One region of the Isoptericola nanjingensis genome, then DNA from elsewhere that is predicted to be linked to it. Evidence: riboswitches for the same ligand, from Rfam matches in the RefSeq annotation. Region 1 holds a riboswitch; each other region holds the start of a gene.
What was found. Region 1 has a riboswitch for S-adenosylmethionine ahead of ACQP6G_RS07565 (NADPH-dependent FMN reductase). Riboswitches for the same ligand answer to the same signal wherever they lie in the genome.

Region 1 (6,437 bases):
CGACGAGCGCGACGTCGACCAGGGGATCGTCGCTCACCGACGGCGCGACGTCGCCGGCCGGGGCGAGCACCACGAGCTGCCCCTGCGGCGGCCGGGGGCTGATGAGCGGGCCCTTCACCGAGAAGGTCTCGCCCACGAAGTCGACGTGGTGCAGCCGGTCGCGATCCACGTAGCGTCCGGTCGCGACGTCGCGGATCACGGCGTCGTCCTCCCACGAGTCCCAGAGGTCGCGCACCACCTGCACGACGTCGCGGGCCTCGCGGGCGAGATCGGCGACAGGCTCGCGACCGTAGGCGTCGGCCGTCTCCGGGGTGCGGGTGGCCGCGGCGAGCCAGCCGCCGCGGCCACCCGCCGCGATGTCGAGGGAGGCGAGCTGGGTCGCGACGTGGAACGGCTCCGGGTAGGTGGCCGGGACCTGGGGCACCAGGCCGATCGCGGTGGTGGTGCGGGCCACGAACGCCGCGCGCGTGACGGCGTCGAGCCGCGCGGAGCCGGGCGACCCGGCGACCGCGGGCAGCAGCGCGTCGGCGAACGTCACGAAGGTGACGCCGGCGTTCTCGGCACGCCGCACGCCGCGGGCGAGGCGAGGTGCCCCGACGAGCTCGGCCGGCGTGAGGCCTGTCGCGGCGGCTGCCGCAGGGTGGGCGCCTGCGCCGTCGACGTCGAGCCCGACGACGAAGGGGGTGGTGAGGTCGGTCATGTGTCGCTGTCCCGTCAGATCGCGGACTCGTCGCCGAGCCGGTGGTAGGTGCGGTCGAGGTAGACCAGGGGCGAGGTCCCATCCGACCCGGACTGCAGCGCGCGCAGCGAGACCAGGTAGCTGTCGCCGACCGGGGTGCGCTGCAGCACGCGGGCGCGCACCCAGGAGACGGCTCCGTCGATGACGGGCTCGCCCGAGGGCAGCGCCGTCCAGCCGCCCCCCGCGAAGCGGTCGATGCCGCTGGTGGCGAAGCGGGCGGAGAGGTCGTCCTGGTGGTCGGCGAGGAAGCTGATCGCGAGCGTGCCGGCCGCCGAGACGGCGGGCCAGGACGACGACGTGGACGCCAGCGAGAACGCGAGCAGGGGCGGCGCGGCGGACACGGAGATCACGGACGTGGCGGTGAACCCGACGGGGCGGCCCGCGTGCTCGAGCGCGACGACGGCCACGCCGGCCGGGTGCTGGCGGAACACCGTCTTGAACTCGTCCGGGGACAGCTGGGGCTCGTCCTGCTGGGCCAGGAGCTCCTCGATCTCGGACAGGGCGGACAGGTCGGTGCGCTGGTGGGCGTGTTCCGTGGTCACAGGGCGGCTCCCGTCAGCTCGGCGGTCGAGGGGGTGGTCGAGGGGGTGGTCGTGGGGGTGGTGGTCGTGGCCGACGGGACGGGCACGCCGGCGGCCCGGCGCAACGGCGTCGCCCAGCGGGCGAACCAGGGGTCCAGCGCCTCGCCGAGCTCCGGCAGCTGGGCCTCGGTGAGGGTCAGCGTGCGGGTGGGCACGACCGCGCCCAGCTCCACGAGCACGGGTCGGAGGTGTGCCTCGCCGGCGAGTGCGTGCGCCGGGTTGCCGGACACGACGAGTGGCACGACGACGACGCCCGCCAGGCCGTCGGGCCCGTAGAGGTCGAGGAACGCCTTGAGGAGGCCCGTGTAGGAGGCCTTGTAGACGGGGGTCGCGACGACGGCGACCGTGGCGCGCGCCAGGCGCTCCTTCGCCGCGTCGGCGGCCGGGTGCGCGGCAGTGAGGATCTCGCCCGCGAACGCCGCGAGCTCGATCGTCGCCACGTCCGCGGTGCCGAGCAGCTCGGCGACGCGGCTGGCGGCGGCCTCCGCCGCGGTCACGGTGCGCGAGCCCGCGCGCGGGTTGCCGGAGACCACCACCACGGAGGGGGTGGCGGGGCGGGTGTTCTCGGTCATGGGTCGTCCCTCGCAGTCCGTCGATCACGCTTGCCGCACGGCGTCTCGACCCGTGGGGACGGGCCGGCCGGCGGCCAGGTCATCTCCCGGAGCACCCCGCCGTGACATGGGGGTTGCTGCCCAGCCAGCCGGGGCTTCGCGCTGGGGCTCGTGACCTGCGCGGAGGTATAGCAGCCGGTCGGACGAACGCCAGGGCCGTCCGGAGACTTCTCACCATCCGGACACGTGGACGCACCGGAGCCTCCGGCCGGGGGGACGGCCGGAGGCTCCGGGGTGGTGCGAGGGCGCCTTTCTCGTCAGGCCTCCAGGCGAAGGCGCGCGCCGAGCGCGACGGCCGCGACGACGGCGGCGCCCGCGACCAGGACGACGTCCTTGAGCACGTACTGGCCCAGCAGGGTCATGCCGTGCCCGAACAGCTCGTCGCCGAACAGCGCGACGGGGGACAGGATGCCGACCATCGCGACGGCGAGGACGACCAGCCCGACCCGCAGCAGGCGGCCGGAGACCAGGGTGAGCCCGATGAAGGTCTCCATGACGGCGACCAGGACGACGGCGGTCGTGGCGGGGACGAGCCCGAGCGTGAGCGTCTCGACGGTGCGGCCCGCGATCTCCTCGGCGGGGCTGGCGCCGGGGAAGAACTTCAGGACGCCGAAGCCCAGGAACACGAGCCCGAGCGCGACCCGCAGAGCCGGGACGGACCACCGGGTGAGGAACCGGGCGAGGGCGGTGACGGCGACGTCGAGCCGCAGCGCCACCTGCTCGGCCAGCGCGTTCGGGAGCCGACGGGCGGCGGGGGCGCTCGGTGCGCGGGTGCCGGCGGTCGTGCGGTGGGTCGGGGTGGAGACGGACATGGTGGTGCTCTCTTCCAGGGGGAGGTGCGACCCGGGGGTGGTCGCCCTGGGAGAGAGCGGCCCACGGGGCCGGGAATGCGTGCGCCCCCGGTTTTCGCCCGGTCCTCACCCGCTCGACGACGCGCCCGGCACCGCCTACGGTGCCGGCATGGACCACGAGCCGATGCGACGGGTCGCCGAGTTCCGTGCGGCGTTCGACCTCGAGGTCGAGACCGCCCGACCGGGTCTGGCGGAGCACCGCCGGGCGCTGCTGGCAGAGGAGTCCGGGGAGGCGGCCGAGGCGCTCGCGGACCTCGCGACGGCGCTGGCCGAGGGCGGCGACGTCGCCGCCGACGCGCTGGGGATCGACCTTCCGGCGGTGTTCGTCGAGGTCCACCGCTCGAACATGAGCAAGGTGGACGCCGACGGCTGCGTGCTGCGGCGGGCGGACGGCAAGGTGCTGAAGGGGTCGGGATACAGCCCGCCGGACCTCGGCGCGCTGGTCTCCCCGCCGACGGGCCCCGCGTAGGTTTCCGCACGACGGTCCCCGCGCGGACGTCCCCGCGCGGCGCGGACCCCGCGCCGTGGCGCAGACTCGGGGCATGGGCGCGCGCCGCTTCCGCTGGGTGCTGCACGTCGACCTCGACCAGTTCCTGGCCGCGGTCGAGGTGCTGCGGCGCCCGGAGCTCGCGGGCAGGCCGGTGATCGTCGGTGGGCGCGGCGACCCGACGGAGCGGGCGGTGGTCTCCACCGCGTCGTACGAGGCGCGGGCGTACGGCGTCCGGTCGGGGATGCCGCTGCGCGTGGCGGCCCGCAGGGTCCCGGACGCGGTGATCCTGCCGGTCGACCACCCGGTGTACGAGGCGGCCTCCGCGCAGGTGATGGGGGCGCTGCGCGGGCTGGGCACGGTGGTCGAGGTCCTCGGCTGGGACGAGGCGTTCCTCGGGTACGACGGCGAGGCCCCGGAGGCGTTCGCGCACGACGCGCAGCGGGCGGTGCTCGACGCGACCGACCTGCGCTGCTCGGTCGGCATCGGCGACACCAAGGTCCGCGCGAAGATCGCGACGGGGTTCGGCAAGCCGGCGGGTGTCTACCGGCTCACCGCGGAGAACTGGTTCGAGGTGATGGGGGAGCGTCCGACCTCCGACCTGTGGGGCGTGGGCCCCCGGGTGTCGAAGCGGCTCGCGGCGCACGGCATCGACACCGTCGCGCAGCTCGCCGCCGCGGACGACGCCGTCCTGGTCGGTGAGCTCGGGCCGCGGATGGGCGCCTGGTACGGGGAGCTGGGGCGCGGGGAGGGCTCCGCCGTCGTCGACGACACCCCGTGGGTGGCCCGCGGGCACAGCCGGGAGACCACCTACCAGCGCAACCTCACGACGACCGACCAGGTCACGGCGGCGTTGCGCGAGCTCGCCGCGCAGGCGCACGCGGACACCGAGGCCGAGGGCCGGGCGGTGTTCCGGGTGGGCCTCAAGGTGCGCTACGCGCCGTTCTTCACGCGGACGCTCTCGCGGAAGCTCCCGGCACCGACGCGCTCCCTCGAGGAGGTGACCGCCGCGGTGCTCGACCTCGCGGCCGGGCTGGAGCCCGGCCGCGAGGTGCGGCTGCTCGGCGTCCGCGCCGAGATGGTGATGCCCGAGGGCGGCACGGACGCCGAGACCACGCCGGTGCGCGGGCGGATCTGAGCCACGGGGGCACGGGGCTCAGCGCCAGTACCGCTCCGGCACGAGGCCGAGCCGGTGCAGCTCGTCGGCCACGAGGTCGGCGTAGACGCCGGCTCCGTACCACGAGGTGTGGGTGCGGTCGCCGTTCTCCCGGACCAGGTAGATCGGCTGGGCGTCGACGGGTCCGAGCCGCTCGACCAGCTCCTCGCTCAGCGCGGTGAGGTCGACGAGGTCGACGTCGAGGTCGGCGGCGATGTCGCGAACGTGCTGGGGGAGGCTGCCGGCGGCGGTCTCGACGAGGCCGGTGGAGCTCAGCTGGTCGCCGTCGAACCGGAGCCGGACGATCGGGGTGACGAGCACGGGCGTGGCCCCCGTGGCCCGCACCCGGGTGACGATCTCGGTGAGGTTGGCGCGGTACTGCTCGGCGGTCGTGGTCTTGTCGTTGTGCGCGAGCTGCACGAGCGCGAGGTCGCCGGGGCGCAGCTGCGGCACCAGGGCGTCGAACATCTCCGGCTCGGCCAGCACCGAGACCGTGCTCTCGCCGGAGCCGGAGTGGTTGATGACGCTCACCCCGAGCCGGAGGTGCGCGGGCAGCCGTTGGCCCCAACCCGTGTACGGCGCACCGCCCTGGTCGGTGACGGTGGAGTCGCCGAGCAGGGCGATGCGCGGGGTGCGGGCGTCGGCGGCCCGGATCCCGATCCCGGCGACGTGCAGCGCGTCGCCGGTGAACGTGAGCGTGAGGCCGGCGGTGCCCTCGCCGACGGGCTGGTTCTGCTGGCTCTCGGGGTCGCGCACGTTGACGGTGAACGTGCGGCGGGCGAGCTCGCCGTTGGCGGTGTGGACCTCGGGGACCATGAGGCGCCGTGCCTCCGCCTGCACCTCGGTGCCGGCCGGGCCGTGCCGGTCGCCCAGCATGACGGTGACGTCGTAGTGGCCCGGCGACAGGTCGGGGTAGGTGCACACGACCGGGTCGGTGCCGGTGCACCGCTCGAGCAGCGCCGCGTCCGGGCGGGGACCGGCCAGGCCGGGTCGCCCGACGGCGGCGTGCGCGGTCGGATCTCCGAGTGCGGCGCCGGCGACGAGCGCGCAGAGCGCGGCCGTCGTGACACGGCCGACAGGGCGACGTCGGGCGCTCACGACAGCTTCTCCCCGACGAGGGCGAGGCACTGGATCGCCGCGAGCCCGTACTGCGCGGACGCGTTGGACGAGAAGACGGCCTCGTCGACCGCCCGCAGGACGGCGGGCGGCTCCACGCGGTGCGTGCCCCAGTCCATGTCGTCCGGGTAGCCGGCGTGCCCGGTCGCGAGCTCCTTCCAGGCGCGCGCCGCGAGCACGTCGTCGTCGAGGCGCACGGCGGCGTACGCGGTGGCGCGGGCGTACGACTGCTTGAGGTTGAGGCTTCCCCAGTCCGAGCCGGTCGCGTCCTTCTGCTCGGCCTTCGAGCTGTTGTAGAGCCGGCAGAACTCCACCCAGCGGGCCTCGACCTCCGGCTCGTCGACGAGGTCGAGGAGCTCCGTCATGACCTCGACCAGGCCGAACACGGAGCTGAGGCTGCCGACCTCCACCGCCTTCTCGGGTCCGGAGCTGAACGTCGCGGTCTCCAGGTCGTAGGTGGAGCCGGCCTGGACCCACGCGTTGGGCAGCGCCGCGATCGACCGCGCGCTCGCCAGGAGGCGCTCCTTCGCCTTCGGGTCGCCGCCGCGCTCCCACTCGGTGAGCCACGCCCCGGCGATGGCGCCCCAGTCCGTGGTCTTGCTCAGCGGGAGCGCCGTCGGGTCCGGGTCGTACTCGCCGGTGGACCCGTCGACCTTGCGGCCCGCGTTGAGGACCAGGTACGTGCGGTCGGAGTCGACGAGCTCGTGCAGCAGGTCGCCGGAGCGCTCGTCGCCCGTGAGGAAGTAGGCGAACCGGCGGTAGTTCGCGTTGCTGATGCGGACCTGCTTGGCGCTGTCGCCCCAGTGCTGCACTCCGTGCCGGGTGCCGAGGCCCTTCCACTCGCCCAGGTGGTACTGGTCGACCTCGCCGGTGTGCCGGCTCATGGCCTCGGCGAA
Region 2 (6,437 bases), on a different contig from region 1:
TCGCGCAGGTGTCGCGGTTCGACGCCGTCGTCACCCCCGCCCTCGCGATGACGCCCCGCCCGCTCGGCTGGTTCGACCCCGAGGACCCCGAGCGCAACTTCGAGCAGCAGTGCCAGTACACGCCGTGGACGTCGATGCTCAACGTGGCCGGCCTGCCCGCGATCACCGTGCCCACGCGGTGGACCGACGACGGGCTGCCGATGGGCGTGCAGCTGATCGGGCGGCCGGGCGGGGAGACGACGCTCCTCGCCCTCGCCGCACAGCTCGAGGACCGGCTGCTCTGGGCGGACCGGCACCCGCCGGCCTGGTGATCAGGCGGGAACCCGCTCCGCCGTCGCGCCGTCGAGGGGCGGGTAGCTCTCGCCGCCCACCCGCTCCGCCGCCGCGATGTACCCGGCCAGGGCCGAGCGCGAGCGGGCGAGCCTCGCCATCTGGTCCTCCAGGCGCCGCAGGCGGGAGCGCATCGCGGTCAGGAGCTCGACACAGCCGGGCAGCTGCGGCTCCTCGCCGACCGCGCACGGCAGCACGGAGGCGATGTCCTCGGACGACAGGCCCGCGTCGAGCAGGTGCCGGATCTGCCGCACCCGCAGCACGGCCCCCTCGTCGAACTCGCGGTAGCCGTTCGAGCGCCGGGCGACGTCCAGCAGGCCCTGGGCCTCGTAGTAGCGCAGCTGGTGCGTCCGCACGCCCGTGCGGCGGCTCAGCTCCCCGATCCGCATCCCGCTCCCCCTTCGCCGGCGCGTTCCTCAGGGCCGGGCACCCCACCACCGTGTGGAACCGCACCCCCGCCAAGGCCGACGCGCTGGTGGCGGACGGCGCGCACCTGGCGCCCTCGGCGGCCGCGGCGCTCCGCCCCGACGGCCTGACGGTCGTCTGCCTCACCGACGACGACGCCGTGCGCGAGCTGATCGGCCAGGACGGCGTCGACGTCGCCGGCGCCACGCTGGTCAACCTCACGTCCAGCAGCTCCTCGCAGGCCAGGGAGACCGCCCGGTGGACCGCCCGACGCGGCGCGCGATACCTCGACGGCGCGATCATGGCCGTGCCCTCCGCGATCGGGACGGCGGACGCGGTCGTCCTGCACAGCGGGCCCCGGACCGACTTCGACGCGCACGCGGCCACGCTCGCGGCGCTCGGCACCGTCACCCACCTCGGCGAGGACCCCGGGCTGGCGTCCCTCTACGACGCGGCCGGCCTCACGATGATGTGGAGCGTCCTCGACGCGTGGCTGCACGGCACCGCCATGCTCCGGACGGCCGGGGTGGACGCCGCCGCCTTCGCGCCGTTCGCCCGGCAGATCGCGGAGGGCGTGGCCGCGTGGCTGCCCGGTTACGCGGAGCAGGTCGACCGCGGCCGGTTCCCGGCCGAGGCCTCGGCCCTCGAGACGGACGCGCGTGCGATGGCGCACCTCGTCGAGGAGAGCGAGGCGCTGGGCGTGAGCACCGAGCTGCCGAGACTGCTCAAGGCCGTGGCCGACCGTGGCGTCGCCGCGGGCCACGGTCACGAGCAGTACCCGGTGCTGATCGAGGAGTTCGGCCGCCCGACGCCCTGACCTGCCGGTCGCCGGCCGGAGGACCACGGCCTGAGACGTCGGCGTGCGAGCCGGCGGGCACGCGCCTACGGTCGGTCTTCGAGGTCGTTCGTCTGACGGAAGGAGCCCCGATGGGACTGGGAGACAAGGCCAAGCACCTGGCGGAAGAGGCCGAAGGCAAGGCCAAGGAGGCCACGGGCAAGCTCACCGACGACGAGAGCAAAGAGGCCGAGGGCAAGGCCCAGCAGGCCAGCGCGAACCTCAAGCAGGCGGGCGACGACGTCAAGGACGCGTTCAAGGGCTGACCCGCTGACACGACGGGGCGCCACCGCACGGTGGCGCCCCGTCGTCATGTCCGCCCGGGGCGGGACCGACGGCTCAGAGGTCGTCGGGCAGGCAGCCGAAGGCCTCGTCGGCGCCCAGCGCGGCGGTGGCGAGCAGCCCCTCGAGGCCGGAGCCCTCGGGCACGGGGCGAGGGTCGTCGACGACGACCCACAGCCCGTCCACGACGTCGTACCGCGCCTGCGGCCCCTCGGCCACGAGCGAGCGGACGGCGGCGACGAGCCGCTCGACCTCCTCGCCCGCCGTGCCGAGACCCACCGACGCACGGACGGCCCCGGCATCGAACCCGAGGCGGCCGAGCAGCGGGTGGGCGCAGAACCGGCCGTCGCGCACCCCGATGCCGTGCTCGGCGGACAGGTACGCGGCGACGAGGCCCGGGTCGTACCCGGAGACCGTGAACGTCACGACCCCCACCGGGTCGACGGCGTCGTCCCACACGTGCACGACCTCGACGCGCTCGACCTCGCCCAGCCCGTCCACGAGGCGGCGCCGCAGGGCGTCCTCGTGCTCGCCGGCGACCCACGGGTCGAGCGCGGCGAGCTCGTCGCACGCGGCCGCGAGCGCCACCGCGCCCACGACGTTGGGCGAGCCGGCCTCGTGCCTGGCGGGGCCCTCGTGCCACTCGGTGGTGGTGGTGCGGACCCGGCGCACGGCGCCGCCGCCGGCGAGGTACGGGGTGCCGGCGTCGAGCCAGTCGCGGCGTCCGACCAGGGCGCCCGCGCCGAAGGGCGCGTACGTCTTGTGGCCCGAGAAGGCGACGTAGTCGACGCCCGTCTCCGCGAGCGAGAAGCGGCGGTGCGGCACCAGCTGGGCGCCGTCGAGCACGACGCGCGCGCCCGCGCCGTGCGCCGCGGCGACGACGTCGGCCACGGGCAGCGCCTCGCCGGTCACGTTCGACGCGCCGGTGAGCGCCAGCAGGGCGTAGGGGCGGCCCGCCGCGGCGGCGGAGCTCAGCTCCTCCTCGATCTCCGCGAGGGTGGCGGACACGGACGGCCCGCCGGTGACGACGGTCGCGTCGGTGACGCGCTGCCAGGGCAGCAGGTTGGCGTGGTGCTCGATGTCGAGCACGAGGACGCGGCCCGGCTCGCCGGTGGCCGGGTCGGCGGGCACGCAGCCCGCGAGCAGGTTGAGCGAGTCCGTGGTGTTGCGGGTGACGATCGTGAGGTCGTCCTCGCGGGCGCCGACGAACGCGCCGATCGTGCGGCGCGCCGTCTCGTACAGGGCGGTCGAGACCTGGGACAGGTAGCCGGCGCCGCGGTGCACGCTGGCGTACAGCGGCAGCACGCGCGCGACCCGGTCCGCCACGGCCTGCAGGGCCGGCGCCGACGCCGCGACGTCGAGGTTGGCGTACGGCACCTGGCGGCCGTCGACGAGCGGCACGAGCGTGTCGCCGCCGACGACGGGCAGCACGGGGGCGACGTCGTGCACGGCGGCGGCGCGCGCGGCGGGCACCGCAGGCGCAGTGGTGAGCGTGGTCATGCGTGGTCCTCCTCGGTCGTGCCGGGGAGGTGGCTCCCCGCGCTTGCCCGCACGCCGGACGGCGCGGGGCCAGGTCGTCACCCGGGGCACCCCGCCGCGAGAGGAGGGTTGCCGGCCAGCGAGCCGGGGCTTCGCGCTGGCGCTCTTGACCTGCCGCCCATCGTGCGTGCGCGGCACCTCGCGGTCAAGCGGATCCGGCGTCCTTCTCACGATGCGGTCGAGGGTGGCCACCTCGGGTTCGGCGTCGCCGGCGCGCGACCCGGGGGACGCGCGGCGTTCGCGTCGCGAGACGGGGTGACCAGCACGCGGACGGCGGGCGTACGATCGCCACGACCATCCCGAGCGGCCGAGTGACGTGGCACGTCGACGCCGCAGCAACCCGCGGGCCGGTCGTCGGCGACGGCGGCCGTACCGGACGAGGGTGCTACCGCCACGACCGATGGGAGGACTGCGATGAGCACCCAGATCGATCCCCGCCCCGCCGAGGGCTACGCCGGCGACCTCACCCCGCAGCAGGCGTGGGACCTGCTCGCCGGCGACCCCGACGCCGTCCTCGTGGACGTGCGCACCGAGGGCGAGTGGCGCGCGATCGGCGTGCCGGACACCGCCACCGCCGGCAAGGCCCCCCTCTTCGTCGAGTGGGTGCAGGCGGGCGGTCGCCCCAACGCCGGCTTCCTCGCCGAGCTGGCCGCCGCGGGCGTGACCGCCGACAGCCCGATCGTCTTCCTGTGCCGCTCCGGTCAGCGCTCGATCGGCGCGGCGCGCCTCGCGACGGCGTCCGGCCTGGGCCCGGCGTACAACGTGCTCGAGGGGTTCGAGGGCGGCCCCGGCTTCGACGGCGTCCGCGACCGCGAGGGCTGGAAGGTGCGCGGCCTGCCGTGGGGCGCGTTCGACGACGCCGCCGCGACGCGGGCAGCCCAGCAGGACTCGGAGCAGGCCCGATGAGCGACGCGCAGGTCCCGACCGGCCCCGGCGCCGACCCCACGACCTTCGGCGGCTCGCGCCCGCTGCCCGCCACGGTCCGGCCCGCGACGCTCGCCGTGCGCGGCGGGCACCGCCGCTCGGACTTCCAGGAGATGTCCGAGGGCCTGTTCCTCACCCAGGGGTACACCTACGGCTCGGCTGCGGACGCGGAGGCGGCGTTCGCCGGCGAGCGGTCCCAGTTCCTGTACTCGCGGTACGGCAACCCGACGGTGCACACGTTCGAGGAGCGGCTGCGCCTCATCGAGGGTGCCGAGGCCTGCTACGCCACGGCGTCGGGCATGTCGGCGGTGTTCAACGCCCTCGCCGCGCTGGTCTCCAGCGGTTCGCGCATCGTGTCGGCGCGGGCGCTGTTCGGGTCCACGAACGTCATCTACGACGAGATCCTCGCCAAGTGGGGGGTGCGCGTCGACCTGGTCGACGGGCACGTGACCTCGCAGTGGGAGGAGGCCCTCGCCACGCCGGCCGACGTCGTGTTCTTCGAGTCGCCGTCCAACCCCATGCAGGACCTCGTCGACGTGCGGCGGGTGGCGGAGCTCGCGCACGCCGCGGGTGCCGTGGTCGTGGTGGACAACGTGTTCGCGACGCCGGTCCTGCAGAAGCCGCTGGAGCTCGGCGCCGATGTCGTCGTGTACTCGGCCACCAAGCACATCGACGGACAGGGGCGCGTGCTCGGCGGCGCGATCCTCGGCTCGGAGGAGTTCCTCACCGGGCCGGTGCAGACGTTCGTGCGCAACACCGGACCGTCGCTGAGCCCGTTCAACGCGTGGGTGCTGCTCAAGGGCCTGGAGACGCTCGACGTGCGCGTGCGCGCCCAGAACGCGGCAGCCCTGCAGGTCGCGACCGCGCTCGAGGAGCTCGACGGTGTGACCGGCGTGCGCTACCCGTTCCTGCCCTCGCACCCGCAGCACGAGCTCGCCAAGGCGCAGCAGTCGGGCGGCGGCACGGTCGTGACGTTCGACCTCGCGGTGCCCGAGGGCACCGAGCCGGCGGAGGCGAAGAAGCGGACGTTCGCGTTCCTCGACGCCCTGCAGGTCGTCGACATCTCCAACAACCTCGGCGACGCGAAGTCGATCATCACGCACCCCGCCACGACGACGCACCGCAAGCTCGGCCCGGAGGGCCGCGCCAAGGTCGGCATCGCCGAGACCACCGTGCGGCTGTCGATCGGCCTCGAGGACCCGCGGGACATCGTGGAGGACGTCGAGCAGGCGCTGCGCGCCTGAGCTCCCGCGACGTGTCGGAGGCCCCTGCCATGCTCGGGCCCGGCACGCCCGACGAGGAGGACCTGTGGGGACACGGCACGACGTCGACTTCCTGTTCGGCGCGTGGCGCGTCCGTCATCGCCGCTGGACCGAACCCCTGGCCCCGGGTTCGACGACGGGCACCTGGACCGAGTTCGACACCGAGGCCGTCGCCGGGCAGATCCTCGACGGCCTCGGGAACGCGGACGACACGTCCGGCACCCGCGGAATTCCCTGGGCCGCCCGCCGCGGCCGTGCCTACGGTCGCCCCGTGCCCGACCCGATCTTCGCCGACCCCACGCTGGCCCGGCTGTACGACCCGCTCGACCCGGACCGCCGCGACCTCGATCCGTACCTGGCCCTCGCCCGCGAGCTGGGCGCGCGCCAGGTGCTCGACGTCGGCTGCGGCACGGGCGCGCTCGCCGTGCTGCTCGCGGCGGAGGGCATCGACGTCGTCGGCCTCGACCCGGCGGGCGCGTCGCTCGACGTGGCCCGCGGCAAGCCCGGCGCCGGGCGCGTGCGCTGGCTGCACGGCGACGCCACCACGCTGCCGCCGTTGCAGGTGGACCTCGCCACGATGACCGGGAACGTCGCGCAGGTCTTCCTCACCGACGACAACTGGGCGGCGACACTCGGGGGCGTGCACGCCGCGCTCCTCCCGGGCGGTCGCCTCGCGTTCGAGACCCGCGACCCGGCGCGGCGGTCCTGGGAGCGCTGGACGCGCGAGCGCACGCACCGGCGCACCGACGTGGCGGGGTTCGGCGTCGTCGAGACGTGGACGGACCTGGTCGACGTCTCGCTGCCGCTCGTGACGTTCCGCGGCACGTTCGTCCTGGCCGACGGACGGGTCCTGCGCTCGG
Region 3 (6,437 bases), on a different contig from region 1:
CGCGCCAGCCCAGGTAGTCGAGGCGGTCCCAGTCGACCTCGGCGAGGTCGGGGACGATCATGCGCTGCCGCTCGCTGCGGGTGGCGTTGACGAGGGAGGCGCGGAGCTGCTGCTCGGTGAGCGGAGTCATGGGGATCGGCTTTCAGGTGAGCGGGGGTGGGCAGGGCGAAGCCCCGCACCGCCTCACCTGCCGGCCCCGACGGGGCTCAGACGGAGGCGGTGCCGGGGCAGGCGGGACTGCCCGAGCAGGCCTGGTGGCCCACCCCGCTCCCTGCGACGCCCGGCATCGCTGTCTCCTCGCTCGTGGGAAAAGTCGTGGTCCGCTCGCGCCCCGAGGGCACGACCGGCCCTTCCATGGTGGCACGGGACCGTCGCCCGGGTCGACGTCTATTGCGTCACCCGGGCGACGGCACCGGTCAGAGGGTCGCGCGGACCTCGCGGGCGGCGGCGACCAGGTGGGCGAGCGCCGGCTCGACCTCCGCGTACCGGCGGGTCTTGAGCCCGCAGTCCGGGTTGACCCACACGAGCGCCGGGTCGATCGCCTTGACGGCGAGCGTCAGCAGCTCGGTGACCTCGTCGGACGACGGCACGCGCGGGGAGTGGATGTCGTAGACGCCCGGCCCGATGCCGCGGGAGTACCCGGCGTCGGCGAGCTCCGGCACGATCTCCATCCGGGAGCGGGCCGCCTCGACCGACGTCACGTCGGCGTCGAGGCCGTCGATCGCGCCGATGACCTCGCCGAACTCCGAGTAGCACAGGTGGGTGTGCACCTGCGTGGCCGGCGCGACGCCCGACGTCGCGAGCCGGAACGACCCGACCGACCAGTCGAGGTAGGCGGGCTGGTCGGCCCGGCGCAGCGGCAGCAGCTCGCGCAGGGCGGGCTCGTCCACCTGCACGATGCCGATGCCCGCCGCCTCGAGGTCCGCGATCTCGTCGCGCAGGGCGAGGCCCACCTGGTTGGCGGTGTCGCCGAGCGGCTGGTCGTCGCGGACGAACGACCACGCGAGGATCGTCACCGGGCCCGTGAGCATGCCCTTGACCGGCTTCGCGGTGAGCGACGCCGTGTACGCGGACCACTCGACCGTGATCGGCGCCGGGCGCTGCACGTCGCCCCAGAGGATCGGCGGGCGCACGCAGCGCGACCCGTACGACTGCACCCAGCCGTTCGCCGTCACCGCGAAGCCGTCGAGCTGCTCGGCGAAGTACTGCACCATGTCGTTGCGCTCGGGCTCGCCGTGCACCAGCACGTCGAGGCCCAGCTCCTCCTGCAGCGTCACGACGCGCCCGATCTCCTCCCGCATCGCGGCGGAGTAGTCGGCGTCGGACAGCTCGCCCTTCGTCCACGCGGCGCGGGCCTTGCGGATCTCCGGGGTCTGCGGGAACGAGCCGATCGTCGTCGTGGGCAGCGGGGGCAGGTCGAGCCGCGCGGCCTGCGCGGCAGCGCGCTCCGCGTACGGGCCACGGGCGAAGTCGGCGTCGGTGAGCGCCGCGGCCCGGTCGCGCACCGCGGGCACGACGACGCCCTCCGCCGTCGCGCGCGAGGCCACGGCCGCGGACGACGCGGCGAGCGCGTCCGCGACGGACTCCCGCCCGTCGGCGAGGGCACGGGCCAGGGTCGCGACCTCGCCCACCTTCTGGTCGGCGAACGCGAGCCAGTCGCGCAGGCGCGGGTCGAGCGTGGTGCCCGCCGCCTGCTGGTCGAAGACCTCGTCCTCGACGTCGTGCGGCACGTGCAGCAGCGACGTCGACGTGCCGACGGCGAGGGCCCCGGCGCCGAGGCCCCGCAGCGACTCGACGACGTCGAGCTTGGCGGCCAGGTCGGCCCGCCAGACGTTGTGCCCGTCGACCACGCCGGCGACGAGGGTCTTGTCCTCGAGACCCGGGACCGGGTCGGCGCGCACGGCGCCCTTGACCAGGTCGATCGCGATCGCGTCGACGTCGGTGCCCGCGAGCACGGCGAGTCCGTCGTCGCCGAGCCCGCCGAACGGCGCCGTCAACAGGATCGCGGGCCGCGCGCCCGCCGAGTCCTCGGAGGCGGTGTCGTCGGTGGCCGTCGCGAGGTCGGTCGCCAGGGTGCGGTACGCCGAGGCGATCGCCGCGTGCAGGCGCTCCGCCGGCACGTCGAGGGAGTCCGTGACGAGCGCGGGTTCGTCGAGCTGCACCCACGGCACGCCGACGGCGGCCAGCGCGCGGAGCAGGTCGGCGTACGCGGCGACGACGTCGTCGAGCCGGTCGAGCGGGTGGAAGCCCTCGCCCGCCTCGTCGGCCGCCTTCGACAGCGCGAGGAACGTCACCGGGCCCACGAGCACCGGGCGCGTCGTGACGCCGGCCTCCTTGGCCTCGGCGTACTCGCGCACGATGCGGTGGTCGGCGAACGAGACCGGCGTCGTCTCGCTGATCTCCGGCACGAGGTAGTGGTAGTTGGTGTCGAACCACTTGGTCATCTCGAGCGGGGCGTCCTCGCCGCGGCCGCGGGCCACGGTGAAGTAGCCGTCGAGCTCGAGCGAGCCGTCCGCGTCGTCGAGCAGGTCGCGGAACCGCTCGGGGACGGCGCCCAGCAGCGCGACGACGTCGAGCACCTGGTCGTAGTAGGAGAACGCGCCGGGCACGGAGCCGTCGTCGGGGTTGAGGCCGAGGTCGACGAGGCGGCGGGCCGTCTCGCGGCGCAGCGCGCCGGCCGCGACCTCCAGGTCGACGGCGTCGGTGCGCCCGGCCCAGAACGACTCGACGGCCTTCTTGAGCTCGCGGCGGCGCCCGATGCGCGGGTAGCCGAGGATCGTGCCACCGGGAAATGCCGTGGCGGGGGTGGGGCGTGTCGATGTGGTGGACATGAGCACTCCAGAGTTCGGGCTCCGCGCGTCAGACGGCGGGAGCCTGGGTCGGGATGCTCGGTACCCACGGCCTTCTGGCCAGGTCCGCGCCGTCCGACGTGGCGTCGGCCGGCGCCGGTCCGCCGAGGTGGACACCCTCGAGCAGGTCCAGAGCGGGACGGTACTTGTTGAACGTGTACACGTGGATGCCGGGTGCGCCCGCGTCGAGCACGCGCTGGGCGAGCTCCACGGCACGCGCGGTCCCGTAGGCGTGCTGGGCCTCCGGGTCCGGCAGGGCGTCGAGCGCGTCCAGCAGGTGCCGGGGCGCGCGGACGCCGGTGAGCTCCTCGACGCGACGGAGCCGGCGCGGCTCGGTCGTGGGCAGCTGCCCGGCGAGGATCGGGATCGTCACCCCGGCCGCGCGGGCCTCGGCGACGAAGTCGGTGTAGGAGTCGGCCTCGTAGAACAGCTGCGTGATGGCGAAGCTCGCCCCCGCGTCCTGCTTCTCCTTGAGGCGCCGGACCTCCTGGGCCCGGGTGGTGCCGGCCTGCACGTTGCCGTCGACGAACGTCGCGACGGCGATCGTCATCGGGCGCGCGGCGCCGCGCAGCGCGGCCCCGGGGTCGGTCGCGCACCGTCGCGCCTCGACCTCGCGCAGCAGGTGCACGAGCTCGATCGAGGACGCGACGCCGTCGGCGGGCGGCTCCCAGTCCGGCTGGTCCTTCGGCGGGTCGCCCCGCAGGGCGAGGAACGCGCGGGTGCCGGCGTCGAGGAAGTCGTCGATGACGGCGGAGACGTCCTCGCGGTGCGCGCCCACGCAGGTCAGGTGGGCCACGGGCAGGACGGGCGTGCCCGCGAGCAGGGTGGACACGACCTGGCGTGCGGTCGCCCGGTCACCGCCGCCGGCGCCGTACGTCACGGACACGAAGTCCGGTCGTGCGGCCACGAGCCGGCGCGCCGTCTCCCAGAACTTGGGGGCGGCGTCCGGCCGGCGCGGCGGCATGAGCTCGAACGAGACCGTCGGGCGTGCCGGCAACGCCGGCTGAGCTGCCGGGGTGGGCGAAAGGGATGCCTCTGCGACCATGCGTCACTCCATCGATCCTGGCGTGAGCACCTTCGTCCTCGGGAGGCTTCCGTCGGAGAACGGGTTGCTGCGGCGTCGTCGAGCCAGGACTCTCGGCCGCTCTGGATGGCTTGTCACGCGATCGTACGCAGCATCCGCGATACGGGCGAGGATGAGACCGCCTGGTGAGACGATCGCCGATGCAGATCGGGCGGGAACGCCCTGCTCAGGGCACCAGCACGACCTTGCCGCCCGCGCGGCCCGTCTCGACGAGCGCGTGGGCGCTCGGCGCGTCGGCCAGCGGCAGCACCGCGCCGACGGTGGTCACGAGGTCGCCGCGGGCCCGGGCGTCGACGGCCTCGGCGAGCTCGCCGGCGTCGCGCTCGGACCGCCAGCTGGCCTCGACGCCGAGGTCCGCCGCGGCGTCGTCGGCGATGGTGACGATGCGCTCGGTGCCGCCGCGCAGGGCGATCGAGTCGGGCAGCACGCCCGCGCCGGTGGTGTCGAGGACGGCGTCCACGCCGTCGGGGGCGAGGGCGCGGACCCGCTCCACGAGCCCCGCGCCGTAGGTGGTGGGCGTCGCGCCGAGGGCGGCGACGCGCTCCTGGTTCCGCGGCGACGCCGTGCCGATCACGCGGGCGCCGCGACGCACGGCGAGCTGGACGGCCAGCTCGCCCACCGACCCCGAGGCGCCGTGCACGAGCAGCGTCTCGCCCGGCCGGACGTCGAGGAGGCGCAGCACGCGGGTCGCGGTCTCGGCCGCGACGGGGACGGTGACGGCGTCGGTCGCGGCGAGCCCGTCGGGCACGCGCGCGAAGACCGACGTGAGGGCGAGCTCCGCGTACCCGCCGCCGACGGCGAACCCGACCACGCGGTCGCCGGGCGCGACGCCGGCCACGCCGTCCCCGACCTGGTCGACGACTCCCGCCACCTCCAGCCCGGGCACGACGGCCGACGTCGGCGCCGGGCCGCCGGTCGCCCCGGCACGCGACTTCACGTCCCAGCCGTTGACGGCGGCCGCCTCGACACGCACGCGCACCTGGCCGGGCCCGGCCTGCGGGTCGGGGACGTCGGCGAGGTGCAGCGCCTCGGGGCCGCCGTGGGTCTCGAACACGATCGCGCGCACGTCTCCTCCTCAGGCAGTAGCGGAACACGGTACCGAGGTCCTCGTGCCCCGGGCCGAGATCAGGCGAGCACCGGTGCGGCGTCGGCGTCGGTCGGGCCCGTGACGTCGCCGGGCGCGCTCATGAGCCATTCGGTGGCGAACAGGACCTTGTCGGTGAGGCCGAGGATCGCGTCGCGGATCTCGACGTGCGGGGTGGAGAACGCGAGTCGGGCGACGGACCGTGCGCCGGGAGCCGGCGCCCAGTAGTCGACCAGGAGCAGGGAGACGTCCTGGCCGCCGAGCTCGGCCGCACCCCGGCCGACGCGGACGTGGCGCAGGAACGGCCCCGAGAGGGTGTCGGTGACGGTGAGCTCGTCGTCGGGTCCGAGCCGGGGGTGGAGGCGGTCGTGGATGCGTTGCAGGTGCGTGACCTCGCCGGCCTCGGGGCCGAGGTCGTGCCAGTACAGCGTGAGGTTGAGCGCGAGGGCGGCGTCCTTTCCGGGCAGCACCAGGTAGGCCATCACCTGCCCGCCCGCGGCCGCGGCCTTCGCGGCGACCGCGGTGAGCTGCTCCCGCAGGTCGCGCCGCAGCCCTGCCCCGCGGTCACCGAGCCCCGCGCCCTGCTGCTTGACGATCGCGCGGATCTGCAGGTCGCGCTGCGCCTCGTCCTCCAGGTCGATCAGGGCCCAGTGGTCGGGCAGGTTGAGCTCGATGCCGATGCCGCGTGACCCTCCGGGCTCGTCCACGCTGGCCATGGCGTGCAGGCCCTCGATGCTGATGCCCGCCCCGGAGTCGTCGGACATACCCGTCGGATCGTCGTCGGGGTCGAGGTCCAGGGCGGCCAGAGTCTCGGCGACGCCGAGGACCATCGGGTGCGGCCCGGCAGGGTCGACCACGACCCGCTCGAGCACCGCGCCGTGGCGCGTGAGGAACGGGGCGAGCGAGTCGCGACGACGCAGGCTGAACTCGCGTCCCGGGTCGTCCCCGAGGAACGTCTCGAGAGCCTCGGGGGAGGAGAAGAGACACACGTCGTACGGCTTCGCCGAGCCGACGGGTGCGTGAAAGACCCGCACCTGCGGCGTCCCGTCCTCCCGCTCGAGGTGCGGCACCACCGCCACGCCGTCCCGCAGTGCGCGACCGACGGTGTCGCGGTCGTCGGTCAGGAGAGCGGCGGCGAGGACGGCGGAGCCGGAGGCGGGGCGGGACCTGTCGGCCGGGTCCGGGCGGCTCGGTCCCGAGGCCCGGTCTTCTGGCGACGCGCTCATGAGGAGGATGCCTTTCGGTGTCTCGCAGGTACTGGATGACGACATTCGTCGCGGGGCTGTGTTCAGCCGATGGCCGGCCGGCGGTGCTCGATGCTTCCCCAGCAAACCCCGCCGGCGCCGACGTCTCCCGACCACGACACCCCGAAGAACACACTCCCACGCCCGGGCCATTCGCTGATCGGTTCCGTGGAGAA

Region 2: linked by a shared signal. The riboswitch ahead of ACQP6G_RS17185 (aminotransferase class V-fold PLP-dependent enzyme) and the one ahead of ACQP6G_RS07565 (NADPH-dependent FMN reductase) in region 1 are both predicted to bind S-adenosylmethionine.
Region 3: linked by a shared signal. The riboswitch ahead of ACQP6G_RS03035 (methylenetetrahydrofolate reductase) and the one ahead of ACQP6G_RS07565 (NADPH-dependent FMN reductase) in region 1 are both predicted to bind S-adenosylmethionine.

The regions. Positions count from the first base shown of each region.
Region 1 is NZ_JBNOZL010000003.1:435,260-441,696, reverse strand. Features, by position in the region: gene ACQP6G_RS07575 (LLM class oxidoreductase) at 1-700, opposite strand, end outside; gene ACQP6G_RS07570 (flavin reductase family protein) at 715-1,239, opposite strand; gene ACQP6G_RS07565 (NADPH-dependent FMN reductase) at 1,278-1,892, opposite strand; SAM riboswitch class IV at 1,914-2,048, opposite strand; gene ACQP6G_RS07560 (DoxX family protein) at 2,189-2,743, opposite strand; gene ACQP6G_RS07555 (hypothetical protein) at 2,892-3,251, shown strand; gene ACQP6G_RS07550 (DNA polymerase IV) at 3,325-4,407, shown strand; gene ACQP6G_RS07545 (rhamnogalacturonan acetylesterase) at 4,426-5,523, opposite strand; gene ACQP6G_RS07540 (exo-rhamnogalacturonan lyase family protein) at 5,520-6,437, opposite strand, start outside.
Region 2 is NZ_JBNOZL010000008.1:196,152-202,588, forward strand. Features, by position in the region: gene ACQP6G_RS17160 (amidase) at 1-311, shown strand, start outside; gene ACQP6G_RS17165 (MerR family transcriptional regulator) at 312-719, opposite strand; partial or broken gene ACQP6G_RS17170 (NAD(P)-binding domain-containing protein) at 740-1,141, shown strand; gene ACQP6G_RS17175 (imine reductase family protein) at 1,169-1,552, shown strand; gene ACQP6G_RS17180 (CsbD family protein) at 1,663-1,836, shown strand; gene ACQP6G_RS17185 (aminotransferase class V-fold PLP-dependent enzyme) at 1,910-3,352, opposite strand; SAM riboswitch class IV at 3,387-3,503, opposite strand; gene ACQP6G_RS17190 (rhodanese-like domain-containing protein) at 3,806-4,297, shown strand; gene ACQP6G_RS17195 (O-succinylhomoserine sulfhydrylase) at 4,294-5,559, shown strand; gene ACQP6G_RS17200 (class I SAM-dependent methyltransferase) at 5,624-6,437, shown strand, end outside.
Region 3 is NZ_JBNOZL010000002.1:32,211-38,647, reverse strand. Features, by position in the region: gene ACQP6G_RS03045 (FBP domain-containing protein) at 1-130, opposite strand, end outside; gene metE (5-methyltetrahydropteroyltriglutamate--homocysteine S-methyltransferase) at 417-2,831, opposite strand; gene ACQP6G_RS03035 (methylenetetrahydrofolate reductase) at 2,860-3,894, opposite strand; SAM riboswitch class I at 3,900-4,006, opposite strand; gene ACQP6G_RS03030 (NADP-dependent oxidoreductase) at 4,100-4,999, opposite strand; gene ACQP6G_RS03025 (hypothetical protein) at 5,059-6,243, opposite strand.